2 regions of the Vallitalea guaymasensis genome follow, and region 1 is predicted to be linked to the other one. Evidence: predicted binding sites of a transcription regulator. Region 1 holds the regulator's gene; the other holds the start of a gene.
What was found. Region 1 encodes HrcA, which represses chaperone genes, less so after heat shock. Its sites were predicted from a motif close to TGTTAGCACTCNNNNNNNNNGAGTGCTAACA; they were not measured.

Region 1 (7,824 bases):
AGCCTAATCTTGAGTTTGATGAGATTACTAAGTTTTTATCGTAGGGTAATTTATATATTCGGTTGTAAAGAAGTAACTTTGTGTGAAAAAGTTTATAAAATTAATAAATGTGTGCATATTAGTCAGTGTAAAGTGTTACAATCACTTGCCTTACCCTGAGAAGCGGTCGGTCTGCGTGATTGTAACACTTTACACTTCTTTATTTGAAATTATAGTGAGTAGATAAATATATCATAAGAGGGTAATATACTTTTTTAAAAATGATTCATATTAGTTTTTGTAATAAATCTCCTTGTCCAAAAATATATTTTTATAAGATGTTAATTTAATGAGGACATGTTGAATATGAGTAGGCGATTATTTATTGTCTACTGTGAGGATAAGGGTGATTAGATGAATAAAGCGTATTTACTTAAGAAAAATAGGAAAGCTTCACTTGTTTATATGGCAGTTTTGATAGTGTTGTCTATTATAATTATTGTAAAATTATTTGGGCTATATTTTACTAATGAGATTATAAGTTTTAAGAATCTTGTTTTTTCGGATATTGATTCGTCTTTTTTTACTAATATAATTCATTCGGTCAATCCTTCGGTTGAGTATTATTTAGAGAGCAATAATAAGACTAGGTTGGATATTAGTAATTATAATAAGATTGAGGCATTGTATGGTTATAATATACCTCTTATTTCATTTATAATGAACGATAATGATTATTCTTATTGTACTGCTTCGGAAAATTATCCTAAGATTAATCAGACGGATAAATCCTTTGAAAATGATTTGGAACATTATGAGCATGATGAGAGTTTCTTTTCTTCTCATACGTTGGAACAGCAGATTCCAGTGGCTAATATTACTAATTATACTATGGAACAGCTTAATAATTTTTCGTTTTTGAAGTCTAATTTGTATACTTTTGATCCTAGTATCAATCCCACACAAGATAAATTTCCTATTGATAAATTTTTGAGTAAGGATATGTCGATAGATATGAGTGGGGATGGACCAAAAGTATTGATATATCATACTCATTCACAAGAAAGTTTTGTAGATAGTGTGAAAGGTAAGAAAGACGATACTGTGGTAGGGGTAGGAGATGAATTGGCTCGTATACTTGAAGAGAAGTATAATATTAAGGTTCTTCATCATAGGAAAGAGTATGATATCATCAATGGTAAGATTGATAGGGATGAGGCTTATCAGAGGATAGAAGCGCCATTGAAAGATTTGATTAAGAAGAATCCTTCCATAGAAGTTATGATAGATATTCATAGGGATGGAGTTAGAGGTAATGTAAGGTTAGTGAATGATATTAATGGTAAACAAACAGCTAAGATTATGTTTTTTAATGGATTGGCACTATATCCTGTAATGCCTAACAAGTATGTTGTTGATAATATGGCATTCAGTCTTCAGATGCAGTTGAAAGCTAATGAGTTATATCCTAATTTCACTAGAAAAATATATCTTAGAGGGTATAGATATAATCTGCACCTAAAACCAAAATCTCTGTTGGTTGAAGTTGGTGCTCAGACAAATACAGTCAGTGAAGCAATGAATGCTATGGAGCCTCTGGCGAAAATTTTATATGAGGTTATTAAATAATAAAGGTGTAAAAGTTGAGATAATTATTAAAAAAATATATTTTGTTGCTAAATTATATATATATATGCTATAATAACCAACAGAAAATGGGCTAAGGAGGATGTTGGTCTGTGGCAGAATTTAAACAGGATAATATAAGAAATTTTTGTATAATTGCACATATCGATCATGGTAAGTCGACATTAGCAGATAGGATCATTCAGTTAACAGGATTATTGACTGCTAGAGAAATGCAGGCTCAAGTTTTAGATAATATGGATCTAGAACGTGAGAGAGGTATAACAATAAAAGCTCAGGCAGTTAGATTAATATATAAAGCCAAAGATGGTGAAGAATATATATTTAACCTTATTGATACACCTGGACATGTGGATTTTAACTATGAAGTATCAAGAAGTTTAGCGGCATGTGAAGGAGCTGTTCTTGTAGTAGATGCTGCACAAGGAATAGAAGCTCAGACATTAGCTAATGTATATCTAGCACTTGAACATGACCTGGAGATAGTTACAGTAATCAATAAGATTGATTTACCAAGTGCTGAACCTGATAGGGTAAAAGCAGAGGTAGAGGATGTTATTGGATTAGATGCTGAGGATGCACCACTGATATCTGCAAAAGAAGGTATTAACATAGAGGAAGTACTTGAGAAAATAGTATCAGATATACCAGCACCAGTAGGAGATGTGAATGCACCTTTGAAAGCGCTTATATTTGACTCTCTATATGACCCTTATAGAGGTGTTATAGTATTTTGTAGGGTTAAAGAGGGAACTGTCAAAAAGGGCATGAAAATACGTATGATGGCTACTGAAAAAGAATTTGAAGTAGTGGAAGTTGGGTATTTTGGAGCTGGACAATTCATACCGGCTGATTCTTTACAGGCTGGTACAGTAGGTTATGTTACAGCTAGTATCAAGAATGTTGGAGATACTAATGTAGGAGATACCATTACAGATGCCAATAACCCAATAGATGATCCGTTGCCAGGGTATAAGAATGTTAACCCAATGGTTTTCTGTGGGTTGTATCCAGCAGATGGGTCTAAATATCAGGACTTACGTGATGCGCTTGATAAATTAAAATTAAATGATGCAGCACTTAATTTTGAACCAGAAACATCAATAGCTCTTGGTTTCGGATTCAGATGCGGTTTCTTGGGATTGTTGCATCTGGAAATAATACAAGAGCGTTTGGAAAGAGAATATAATCTTGATTTGGTTACAACTGCACCAAGTGTTATATATAAAGTATATAAGACTAATGGTGAAGTTATTGATCTTGCAAACCCAACTGATTTGCCTGATGTTTCAGAGATAAGAACTATGGAAGAACCAATAGTGAAAGCTGAGATAATGGTTCCAACAGATTATATTGGAACGGTAATGGAACTTTGTCAAGAAAGACGTGGAGAGTATTTCGGTATGGATTACATTGAAGAGACAAGAGCCATGCTGACTTATGAACTTCCACTTAATGAAATAATATATGATTTCTTTGATGCTCTAAAATCTAGGACAAGAGGTTATGCATCCTTTGATTATGAATTAGTTGGATACAAAGAATCTGAATTAGTAAAACTTGATATACTAATCAACAAAGAAGTCGTTGATGCATTATCCTTTATCGTTCATGTTGACAAGGCATATGATAGAGGAAGAAAGATAGCAGAAAAATTGAAAACAGAAATACCTAGACACCTATTTGAAATACCAATACAAGCAGCTGTGGGTAATAAAATAATTGCTAGAGAAACTATTAAAGCCATGAGAAAAGATGTACTCGCTAAATGTTATGGTGGAGATATATCAAGAAAAAGAAAACTTCTTGAAAAACAGAAAAAAGGTAAGAAGAGAATGCGTCAAGTAGGTAATGTAGAAGTACCTCAACAAGCTTTTATGAGTGTACTTAAGCTAGATGATTAGGTGTTGAAAATGAAAGATATCAGTTTATATATTCATATTCCTTTTTGCAAAAGCAAATGTAATTATTGCGATTTTCTATCTTTTGACAATAAAGATAGTGTCATCAAGGAATATGTTAATGCTTTAATCAATGAGATAAAAAATTATAGTGATTTTGCAAAAGATTCTAATGTGAAAAGTATATTTATAGGCGGTGGTACACCGTCTATTCTGTCATGTCCAGATATAGAAAAAATCTTTGATACCCTGAAATCATATTATAATATTGATAGAGATGCAGAGATAACAATTGAAGCCAATCCAGGAACACTTGATGAAGAGAAAATAAAAGTACTTCTTTCATCTGACGTAAATCGTATAAGTATGGGATTACAATCATGTAACAATGGATTATTAAAGAAATTAGGACGAATCCATACTTGGGAGGAATTCCTAAATAATTATAATATGATTAGAAATAGTGGTTTTGATAATATAAATATAGATTTGATGTTTGCTCTACCTAATCAAACTATCAGTGATATAGAGAATGACTTAAAAAAGATAATCAGTCTTAGACCGGAACACATATCTTATTATTCTTTGATAATTGAAGAAGGAACTAAATTTTCTAGGTTATATGATGATAACAAGCTTGTTTTACCAGCTGAAGATGTAGAACGTGATATGTATTGGCTGATTCATGATACGCTACAAGATAATGGCTATAAACACTATGAGATATCCAATTATGCCTTGGACAACAGAGAGTGCTATCATAATAAGGTATATTGGAAAGAAGAAGAATATATAGGTATGGGGTTAGGGGCTTCCTCATATTTTGAGGGCTTTAGATATAAGAATATCAATAATCTATCAAATTATATAGATATTAATGGAGATATTAGTAAGCTTAAGGAGAGTACTGAGAAAATCAGTAAAAAGACTTCTATTGAGGAATATATGTTTTTGGGATTGAGATTATTAGAAGGTATAGACAAGATTGATTTTTATAATAGGTGGGGCCATGAAATAGAATATTATTATAAAGATGTTATACAGGAGCTTATAGAAAAAGGACTTATTATAGAAGATGGATGTAGACTAAGATTAACTAAAAAAGGGATTGATGTTAGTAATTTTGCATTATCCATGTTTTTGTTTGATTAATATGGCTATAATGGGCATAAACACAGGTGGTAAAATATGTTACAAATGTATTAAGCTCAAAAAAAATAATTAAATTTTGTAAAATTACTTGACAAATCTATCTGCAAGTGATATTTTTATTTCAAGCATTAGCACTCATTAGAGTAGAGTGCTAACAAAAAAATAACTAACAAAGGTGGTGCAATATGGAACTGAATGATAGAAAGATAAAAATTCTTAGAGCAATAATTTTAAATTACCTGGATACAGCAGAACCAGTAGGTTCAAGAACAATTTCAAAGAATTATGACTTGGGTATAAGTCCTGCTACTATAAGAAATGAAATGTCTGATCTTGAAGAATTAGGTCTTATATTGCAACCTCATACGTCTGCAGGCAGAATTCCATCTGACAAGGGGTATAGGCTATATGTTGATAAGCTTATGAATCTTCATCAAGATGAGATAAATAATGGTTTATATATAGAACAGCTGTTTCAACGTGTAGATAGGATAGAATCTTTGTTGAAAAATATTGCTAAAATGCTGGCAAATGAAACTAATTATGCTACGATTGTTTCTTCACCACAGATTAATAAAGCTAAAATAAAAAATATACAATTAATAGGTGTACAGGAAAAAAGGATATTAGCTGTTATAGTAACAGATGGTAATATTATTAAGAATTATATGATTAATATTAATGAACCAGTACATCAAACAATGTTGAATAGATTGACTTTCGTTCTTAATGAGCAGTTGTATGGTCTTACTCTTGAACAGATTAATCTACCACTTATTCAACAATTAAAGGATTTTGCGGGAAGTAATGCTGACATAGTCAATAAAGTGTTAGATGCAATTTTTGATACTATAAAATCTGTTGATGATACAGAGATTTATACGTCTGGTGCAACTAATATATTGAGATTCCCAGAATTCAATGATATATCAAAAGCAACCAATCTAATGCATAGACTTGAAGAGAAACAGGTTCTAAAAGATATGGTCTATACTGTATTAGAAGAAAATGGTGTGAATATAAAAGTCACTATTGGTGACGAAAATGTTATTGATGAAATGAAAGATTGTAGTTTGATTACTACTACTTACAAACTTGGTGGAGAGAATATTGGATTCATTGGTATCATTGGTCCTAAACGGATGGATTACGAAAATACAATAGGTTCTCTTTCATGTTTAATGTCAAAGATGGAAGAAATTATTAATAAGTTAAAATAGGAAGGTGGTTATATAGTGGCTAATGAAAAAGTTTCTGAAGAAAATCTTTCAGAAGAAATTAAAGATGAAATAATTAATGAACAAGAAGTTGAAGAAAAAGATTCAGAAGAAAATTTAGAAGAAGTTGAAGATGTAAAATTAGAAGAAGATTCTACTGGAGAAAATGATATGAATAAAAAACTGAAACAAAAAGAAAAGGAAGTTAACGAATACGTAGATAAATTACAAAGAACTATGGCAGAATTTGATAACTTCAGAAAAAGAACCATAAAAGAAAAATCTATGATGTATGAAAATGGAGCAAAAGAGACATTAGAAAAATTATTACCTATTGTAGATAATTTTGAACGTGCTCTAGACAGTATTTCAGAAGAACAAAAAGAACTACCTTTTACACAAGGTGTTGAGATGATATTCAAACAGTTGATGAGTGCTCTTAACGAACTTGGAGTAGAAGAAATAAAAGCTGAAGGAAATGAATTTGATCCTAACTTCCATCATGCAGTTACACATGCTGATGATGAGTCATTAGGTGAAAATATAGTTGCAGAAGTATTCCAAAAAGGATATATGTACAACGATTCAGTTTTAAGACATAGTATGGTAAAAGTGGTAAACTAGTTCAACAACATAAAATTTAAAGAAATATAGAATGTATGATTATAATATTGTGCATCTTATATATATATTATTAATTACTTAAAAAATAATCTTCGTCGAATAAATAAAATTATAAAAAACATTGACGAGTATATTGATATGAAGGAGGAAATTAAATGGGTAAAATAATTGGTATTGATTTAGGTACAACTAACTCATGTGTTGCAGTTATGGAAGGTGGAAAGCCAGTAGTAATTGCTAACGCAGAAGGTATTAGAACAACACCATCAGTTGTTGCTTTTACAAAAAATGGAGAAAGATTAGTAGGAGAACCTGCTAAGAGACAGGCGATCACTAATCCTGATAAAACAGTAGCTTCAATTAAGAGACATATGGGTACTGATTTTAGAGTAACTATTGATGATAAGAAATATTCTCCACAAGAAGTTTCGGCTATGATTCTTCAAAAATTAAAATCTGATGCAGAAAGTTATTTAGGTGAAAAGGTTACAGAAGCTGTTATTACAGTTCCTGCATACTTTACTGATAGCCAAAGACAAGCGACTAAGGATTCAGGAAAGATAGCTGGTCTTGAAGTTAAGAGAATCATCAATGAGCCTACAGCTGCAGCTTTAGCTTATGGTCTTGATAATGAAAATGAGCAAAGAATTATGGTTTATGACCTTGGTGGTGGAACATTTGATGTATCTATCATTGAAATCGGAGACGGTGTTATTGAAGTATTAGCTACAAGTGGTAATAACAAACTTGGTGGAGACGACTTTGATGAACGTGTCATGAATTACCTTATAAAAGAATTCAAAACTTCAGATGGTATAGATTTAACTAATGATAAGATGGCTGTTCAAAGATTGAAAGAAGCAGCTGAGAAAGCTAAAAAAGAATTATCAACAGCAACAACAACTAATATTAACTTACCATTCATTACAGCTACTCAAGAAGGACCAAAACATTTGGATATCACACTTACTAGAGCTAAATTTGATGAATTGACAGCTGACCTTGTTCAACAAACAATGGGTCCTGTAAACAATGCTTTAAGAGATTCAGGATTATCAGCAACTGAACTTGATAAAGTATTATTGGTTGGTGGATCAACACGTATCCCTGCTGTACAAGATGCAGTAAACAAATTAACAGGTAAAGAGCCATTCAAAGGTATTAACCCAGATGAATGTGTTGCTATAGGAGCATCAATCCAAGGTGGTAAATTATCAGGTGAAGCTGGAGCTGGAGACATATTACTTCTAGACGTAACACCATTATCACTTGGTATTGAGACTTTAGGTGGTGTAGCTACTAAG
Region 2 (7,824 bases), 2.0 Mb from region 1:
TGCGATATGTGATACTAGGTAATTATCTTTTTCCAGTACATCATTAATCTGTCCAATTAGCGGTAAAGTATCTTTTTGAGGATTGAACTTGACACCTTCATTGACATCTCTATTCATATGAATCGCTAAACTTGGTATTGTCAGTACAGATTTCTTGAAATCCATATATTTTATTGTTGGTTTCATGAGATTATCTGATTTCAATGCTACCTTACCTGCTAATGATAAAGGTCTGTCCAACCATGTATAATATATAGGTCCTCCATAGACTTCTGTATTAAGTGTAATATAATTTTCTGTTTTGATTTCAGAGATAGGTTTTATCTTGAAACTTGGACTATCAGTATGGGATAATATTATTTTGTATCCCATATCATCAACTAATTCTCCTACTGTAAAAGCTATTATTGTTGATGAGTAAGGGATAATATAATATTTTCCACCTCTTTGCATCTGCCACTCATCTTTCATTTTTAGTTCTGTGAATCCTGCTCTATCTAGTAATTTCTTCCCCTCTATAACTCCATGATATGGGGAAGGACTGTTTTTAATAAATGTCATTAAATCTTTTGCATAACTCATACTTGTTCTCATTATTCTTTTTCCTTTCTTTTTATGATTAATTCAACTTAAATACTTATATATAAAATCTCCATAAGTAATCAGCTGCTTCTTCTGCATAATCAATATTGATTCGTTTTGATTTTTTTATATCTAGGATTTTTTCTTTGTTATCACATATATATAAATTGTCAGAAAGCAAATCCATCCCATTATGAGTACGATCAAGTGCCAAGGCTTTGCACAGCTTACCAGGTCCATTAGAAAAGTTTTTCTTTTGATAACTGTTAAGCTCTTCATATGCTTTATTATATCTATTGTAAGACATTTTAGTAATGTTTTTAACTGGTTCTACTCCTCTAATCAATACAGCACATGGATTATCAATATTTTCTGTAACTACATTAAGGCAATAATACATCCCATATATGATATAAATATACGCATGTCCAGCTTCACCCCACATCACTTCGGTTCTAGGCGTTCTTCTCCCTCCATAAGTGTGACAAGCTTTATCGTCAATTCCTTTGTATGCTTCAACCTCAGTTATTTTTACTACAACCTCTTCATTGCTATCATTATATACTAGATGTTTACCTAATAATTCTTTTGCAACTATCAAAGTATCTCTTTCATAGAAATCTCTACTTAACTTATTCATATGTGAACAACTCTACTTTCTATACATGTTTTTAAAAATATGCTGTGTTTTGATTGGTATACTACTTACTTAATAATATTACAATAAAAGTATTGAAAGTTCTACCTCTATTTTGTATGATATACTTTAAGAGTATAATATAGATAGGTAATTTGGAAGGAATGGTGCTAAATGGTATCTTTTAACGTAATTGATATAAAACTTTTTATGAATAATCTATTAAGAGAAAATATGTTTGATGAATTTGAAGTATCAAGTGTAGAACTTAATACTTTTACTAAGTTTAATATATCCTGTGATTTAAATAAAAAATACCTATCGTCAGATGAAATAGAGATACTTGGAGATAGAAAACTGGTCAAATGGTCAGAGATAAAGGATATTGCTTTTTATATGATAAAAGGAAATAAGACCCCTTCATATCTGAAGATTGTCTTTGCCCTACCCCATGATAAAATAGAAAGCATGGTTAAGAAACATGAATTAAGTATTAAAGCTGATAATGTAAATGGATTATTCATCAATATCTTATTTGAAGATAACGTTCTAAAGTGTACTACTGGAAGCTCCATGAACATATTCACCTTAGATAAAACCTTAGAAAATTATTGGGATAACTCTGTAAAAACATTTTTCAAAAAACATGGTATAGCTGTTTAAAGGCTAAAATACACAGTTTACAACATTAAAGCTTCTTTTTGTTAGCACTCTTCTTAGACGAGTGCTAATTTTGTCTTGACATCTATTGAAAATACATTTATTATATTTTATATAAGTTTTAATAACACATATGAAAAACGTTAGGAGGAGTTAAGAATGAGTACTGAAAAAGGGAATTTATCCATCCATAGTGAAAATATTTTTCCAATAATTAAGAAATGGTTATATTCTGACCATGATATATTTGTAAGAGAGCTTATTTCCAATGGGTGTGATGCTATAACTAAATTAAAGAAATTGGATGCAATGGGAGAGACTTCTCTACCAGAAGATAATGAGTTCAAGATTGAAGTTATCGTTGATGACAAAGAGAAAACTTTAACTTTTATAGATAATGGTATCGGTATGACTGATGAAGAGGTTAAACAATATATTAACCAGATTGCTTTCTCTGGTGCTGAAGATTTTCTTAATAAATATAAGGATAAGGCTAATGAAGATCAGATTATAGGTCATTTTGGACTTGGTTTCTATTCTGCATTCATGGTAGCAGAAAAAGTTACAATAGATACTCTTTCTTATAAAGAAGGAGCAAAAGCTGTACGCTGGGTAAGTGACGGTGGTAATGAATACGAAATGAGCGATAGTGATAGAACTGAAAGAGGAACCAAAATTACATTAAGCATTGGTGAAGATGGAAAAGACTTCTTGAATGAATGGACAGTCAAAAGCACTATCCAAAAATATTGTTCTCTAATGCCTATAGAAATCTATCTTATCAATCCTAATAAGGAAGAACCTAAAGTAGAGAATGAAGAGGAAAATGGTGAAGTTAAAGAACCAGAAGCACCAAAACCATTAAATGATACTACACCTCTATACTTGAAGAAACCTAATGAGTGTACTGATGAAGAGTATAAAGAATTCTATAGAAAGATTTTTATGGACTTCAAAGAACCTTTATTCTGGATTCACCTTAATATGGACTATCCATTCAACTTAAAAGGAATCCTCTATTTCCCTAAACTTGGAAATCAATTTGATACAATGGAAGGACAAATCAAATTATATAATAACCAAGTTTTTGTTGCTGATAATATCAAAGAGGTTATTCCTGAATTCTTATTATTGTTAAAAGGTGTTTTAGATTGTCCTGACCTTCCACTTAATGTATCAAGAAGTTTCTTACAAAATGATGGATTCGTTAAGAAAATTTCTAACTACATCACCAAAAAAGTTGCTGACAAACTTAATTCATTATATAAGAAAGAAAAAGAATCCTATGAAAAATTCTGGGATGATATTCATCCATTCATTAAATTCGGATGCTTAAAAGACGATAAGTTCTTTGATAAAACAAAGGGAATCATCTTATATAAAACAACAACTGGCGATTATGTAACTCTTGAAGAGTATTTAGATAGAAATAAAGAAAAACATGAAAATAAAGTTTATTATGTAACAGATGAAACTCTTCAATCTCAATACATCAAGATGTTCAAAGATAATGGTATGGAAGCTGTCATAATGAATACAACTATTGACCAACCTTATATTTCACATATTGAGATGAAGGAAAGTGAAAACAATATAAAATTCGCTAGAATAGATGCTGACCTTACTGATAGTCTAAAAGATGAAGACAGTACAAGTGAAGAAGACAACAAAAAACTTAGTGAAGAAGTTCAAACTGTATTCAGAAAAGCTCTTGCTAATGAAAATCTTACTGTAACTATGGAGAATCTAAAATCAGAAGATATATCAGCTATGATAATATTACCTGAAGAATCTCGTAGAATGCAGGATATGAGCAAAATGTACGGTATGTTTGGAATGGACAGCGCAGCTATGCCAAGTAATGAAAGTCTTCTACTTAACAAGAAAAACAAGTTAGTTAAATATATCATTGATAATAAGGATAACGAGAATACTGATATATTCTGTAATCAAATTTATGATTTAGCTATGATAAGTCATAAGCAGTTATCCCCTGAAGCAATGACTAAATTCATTGAAAGAAGTAATAAGATACTTCAAAAATTAATCTAATCTTTAATAGACAGCTCAAATTTCCCACCTTTAATTATTAAGTGGGAAATTTTGAGTAGATAATATTTGACAAATATCTACATTAGTGATATTATAATACAAAATTTAATAGTTTAGTATGGTAGAGGAGCATTTTACATTAGTAAGTAATTTGATTTGTTCAGGCAAAAGTGATAATTATTGAAAGGGTAAGGTGCCGAAGAAGAAAATACCTGTTTTATTTTCTGTCTGGGTATATAGTCAATAGCTATATAACTGTCATATATATTATTATATATGGGGTGCTACTTGTGACATTTTATTTGATTATTTCACAGTCGGCACATAACGCCGACTGTTTTTTATTTAAATCTTATCCTCCACTAATTACTGAAATATTAAACAAAAATTTCAATTATTTTAGTTAATAGCAATATAATATATTAAGTAAGTAATAGAAATAGGAGGTCTGATAATCATAAAAATAAATTTCCACATGAAATCGTAAATATTTGCTTACCTTATATTGATGTTTTGGTGAAAAACAGATATACTAAAGTAGAATAAAAAGCTATTTTGAGCATTTCATATGCTTTAGAAATAGGACTTTTCTATAAGATAAACATGAGTGACTATGTCACGTAAAAGATTTCAAGGAAAATAGTAAGTAATAATAAAATGTAAAGTTTATAGATGTAGGTAAATAATTTTGTATATAAAATCTTAGGAGGTTGTTATATGTCTATTTTTACAGGATCTGGTGTAGCGATAGTAACACCATTTAACGATGATATGAGTGTTAACTTTGAAGGGTTAGAAAAATTAATTGATTTTCAAATAGAAAATAAAACTGATTGTATTGTTATCTGTGGTACAACTGGTGAATCATCAACACTTAATGATGAGGAACATCTTGAATGTATAAAAGTGGCAATAGACAGGACTAATAAAAGAGTACCTGTCATAGCTGGAACTGGAAGCAATGACACTAAGCATGGTATTGAATTATCTAAGAGAGCTGAAAAGCTTGGTGCTGACGGTCTATTGCAAGTGACTCCTTATTATAATAAAACTACTCAAAAAGGATTGATTAGACACTTTTCTTCTATTGCCAACAGCGTTGATATCCCTGTTGTATTATATAATGTACCATCAAGAACAGGTCTTAACATTGATGTTGATACTGCAGTAGAATTATCAAAAGTAGATAATATCGTTGCTATAAAGGAAGCTAGTGGAAACATAGGTCATATTACTGAATTAGTTGCTAGATGCGAAGGTAATCTTGATCTATATTCTGGTAATGATGATCAGATAGTACCTCTACTCTCTCTAGGTGGTAAAGGTGTTATCTCCGTAGTAGCAAACATTCTACCAAAAGAAACTCATGACATAGTAGCCAAGTTTTTAACTGGGGATGTAAAAGGAAGTCTTGATCTACAACTTAAATTACATGAATTGATTAAATCACTTTTCTGTGAAGTCAATCCGATACCAGTAAAAGCTGCTATGAATTATTTAGGTCTTCCATCTGGCCCATGTCGCTTACCATTAACAGATATGGAACCAGCTAATAGATTACGAGTTGAGAATGCAATTAAAAAATTAGGAATAACTATCTAAATCATTAAAACCACTGAATACATTTTGATTCAGTATTCAGTGGTTATTTATATACTATGGAAAAAACTACTTTTTTTCGTGGAAAGCTTTTAAAATGAAAGGAGTTTTACAATGACTAGAATTATAATGCATGGTTGTAATGGGAAAATGGGACAGGTAATTTCTAAAATAGTAGAAGAAGATAATGATGCCTCTATAGTAGCAGGTATTGATATATCTGATCATATTGATAACCCCTACCCTGTTTTTACTGATATTAACACTCTAGATGTTGAAGGAGATGTTATAATCGACTTCTCCACAGCCAAAGCTGTACCTTCATTAATCGACTATGCAAAGTCTAGAAAAATACCTGTTGTTTTATGTACAACTGGTCTGAATGATGAACAAATCAATTTAGTTAATGAAGCTAGTAAAGAGATTGCTATCCTTTTATCAGCTAATATGTCACTTGGAGTTAATTTGATACTTAACTTAGTAAAGAAAGCTGCTCAAACCCTTACCTCAGCAAATTTTGATATTGAGATCATCGAGAAACATCACAATCAAAAGATTGATGCTCCTAGTGGTACAGCATTAGCTATTGCTGATTCAATCAATGCTTCTCTCAATAATGAATATTCCTATACTTATGATAGATCTAAGGAAAGAGTTAAACGTGATTCAAAAGAAATAGGTATACATGCTGTTAGAGGTGGTACAATCGTTGGTGAGCATTCAATTATTTTTGCTGGAAAAGATGAAATAGTAGAACTTAATCACAGTGCCTTATCAAAAGACATTTTTGCTGTTGGAGCTGTGAATGCTGCTAAGTTCTTAAGCCAAAAATCTGAAGGTATGTATGATATGCAGAATGTAATTGAAGGTAATTAAAAAAAGTAATATTACGTCAGCAGATTAAACGTCCATGTTTAAAACTGCTGATTATTATTTTTAAGGTATTCATAATATTTTTGTAGGATACCAGGGTTAGAATCCAGGAACTTGATGAACTGTTCAATATTTTTAAGAACCATTGGTCTAACATAATGTTCCATTAATTCTGTATCCTTCAATATGCTATCTTCAACTCCAATAATATTAAGAAATTTTTCTATGACCATATGTCTGTGATATAGAAATTCTCCTATCTTCTCCCCTTTTTCAGTGAGATTTATTAATCCGTATTTTTCATAATTAACTAATCCTATTGAATTAAGTTTCTGAACAATTTTGGTTGATGACGAAGGTCTTACATTGAGATTACTAGCAAGTTGATTCATTCTTACATAATTTTCTTCTTTACATATTCTATATATCATTTCCAGATAATCTTCCATGCTGGGGGTTAGATAATTATTTTCTCTATTGAGTATCTCATAACCTCTAAATGTATAGAACTCTGATAAATTGATGGTTATCGCCTCCCTAAGTCTAATTTATTATTTTTTTACTAGATTTATTCCTCTTCAATATATACATTCCAATCTCCAATATTATTTTTTAGTGATTAATTTAAGTTATAGTTATTATTGCAAAAAATTTTTTTGTACTTGCACCAAACAGGTTTTATTAAAATATATTATTCTAAATGAGTTAAAAAAGTTTCTTACGGCTAACTTTATAAGTTATGTTCAAATTAATAAATATATCCCTATAAAAATTATGATTGAGGTGATTTGTATAAATAGTAACATAATGTCACTTGATAAACTTATGATAGGAAAAAATTGTAAGTTATTAAGATTACAAGCTGATGGGATCACTAGAAGAAGATTACTTGATTTAGGATTAGTAAAAGATACTTTTATAAAAGCTTTGTATAAAAGCCCTTGTGGAGACCCTGTAGCATATGAAATTAGAGGGTCAGTTATAGCATTACGCTTAGAAGAAGCATCTAAGATAATAGTAGAATATATTCCTAAGAAGGAGGAGTCTATTTAATGGGACTTACTAATCAATCCACTGGTCTAAAAACTCTAAGAGATAGTTTTAATGTAGACCTGCAATCTCCAGATGATATAGTCATTGCTTTGGCAGGTAATCCTAATACAGGCAAAAGTACAGTTTTCAACTCCCTAACAGGACTAAAACAGCATACCGGAAATTGGCCGGGAAAAACAGTCACTAATGCTAGAGGTACATTTACTCATAAGGAACAAAAATATATCCTCGTAGACCTACCAGGTACGTACTCCCTTTTATCAAACTCTGTTGAAGAAGAAATAGCCAGAGATTTTATATGCTTTGGTAAACCTCATGCTGTAGTAGTGGTTGCAGACAGCACATGCCTAGAAAGGAATCTCAATCTA

Region 2: a site for HrcA is predicted at 1,922-1,952, ahead of htpG (molecular chaperone HtpG). Genes of this name have one in related genera too.

What each region holds. Positions count from the first base shown of each region.
Region 1 covers NZ_CP058561.1:4,587,294-4,595,117, forward strand. The annotation lists gene gpr (GPR endopeptidase) at 1-44, shown strand, start outside; gene spoIIP (stage II sporulation protein P) at 394-1,608, shown strand; gene lepA (translation elongation factor 4) at 1,719-3,530, shown strand; gene hemW (radical SAM family heme chaperone HemW) at 3,540-4,679, shown strand; gene hrcA (heat-inducible transcriptional repressor HrcA) at 4,865-5,899, shown strand; gene grpE (nucleotide exchange factor GrpE) at 5,915-6,520, shown strand; gene dnaK (molecular chaperone DnaK) at 6,676-7,824, shown strand, end outside.
Region 2 covers NZ_CP058561.1:981,912-989,735, forward strand. The annotation lists gene HYG85_RS04390 (M18 family aminopeptidase) at 1-594, opposite strand, end outside; gene HYG85_RS04395 (DNA-3-methyladenine glycosylase) at 638-1,222, opposite strand; gene HYG85_RS04400 (DUF5721 family protein) at 1,394-1,882, shown strand; gene htpG (molecular chaperone HtpG) at 2,039-3,931, shown strand; lysine riboswitch at 4,046-4,226, shown strand; gene dapA (4-hydroxy-tetrahydrodipicolinate synthase) at 4,649-5,533, shown strand; gene dapB (4-hydroxy-tetrahydrodipicolinate reductase) at 5,645-6,406, shown strand; gene HYG85_RS04420 (metal-dependent transcriptional regulator) at 6,445-6,852, opposite strand; gene HYG85_RS04425 (FeoA family protein) at 7,211-7,456, shown strand; gene HYG85_RS04430 (ferrous iron transporter B) at 7,456-7,824, shown strand, end outside.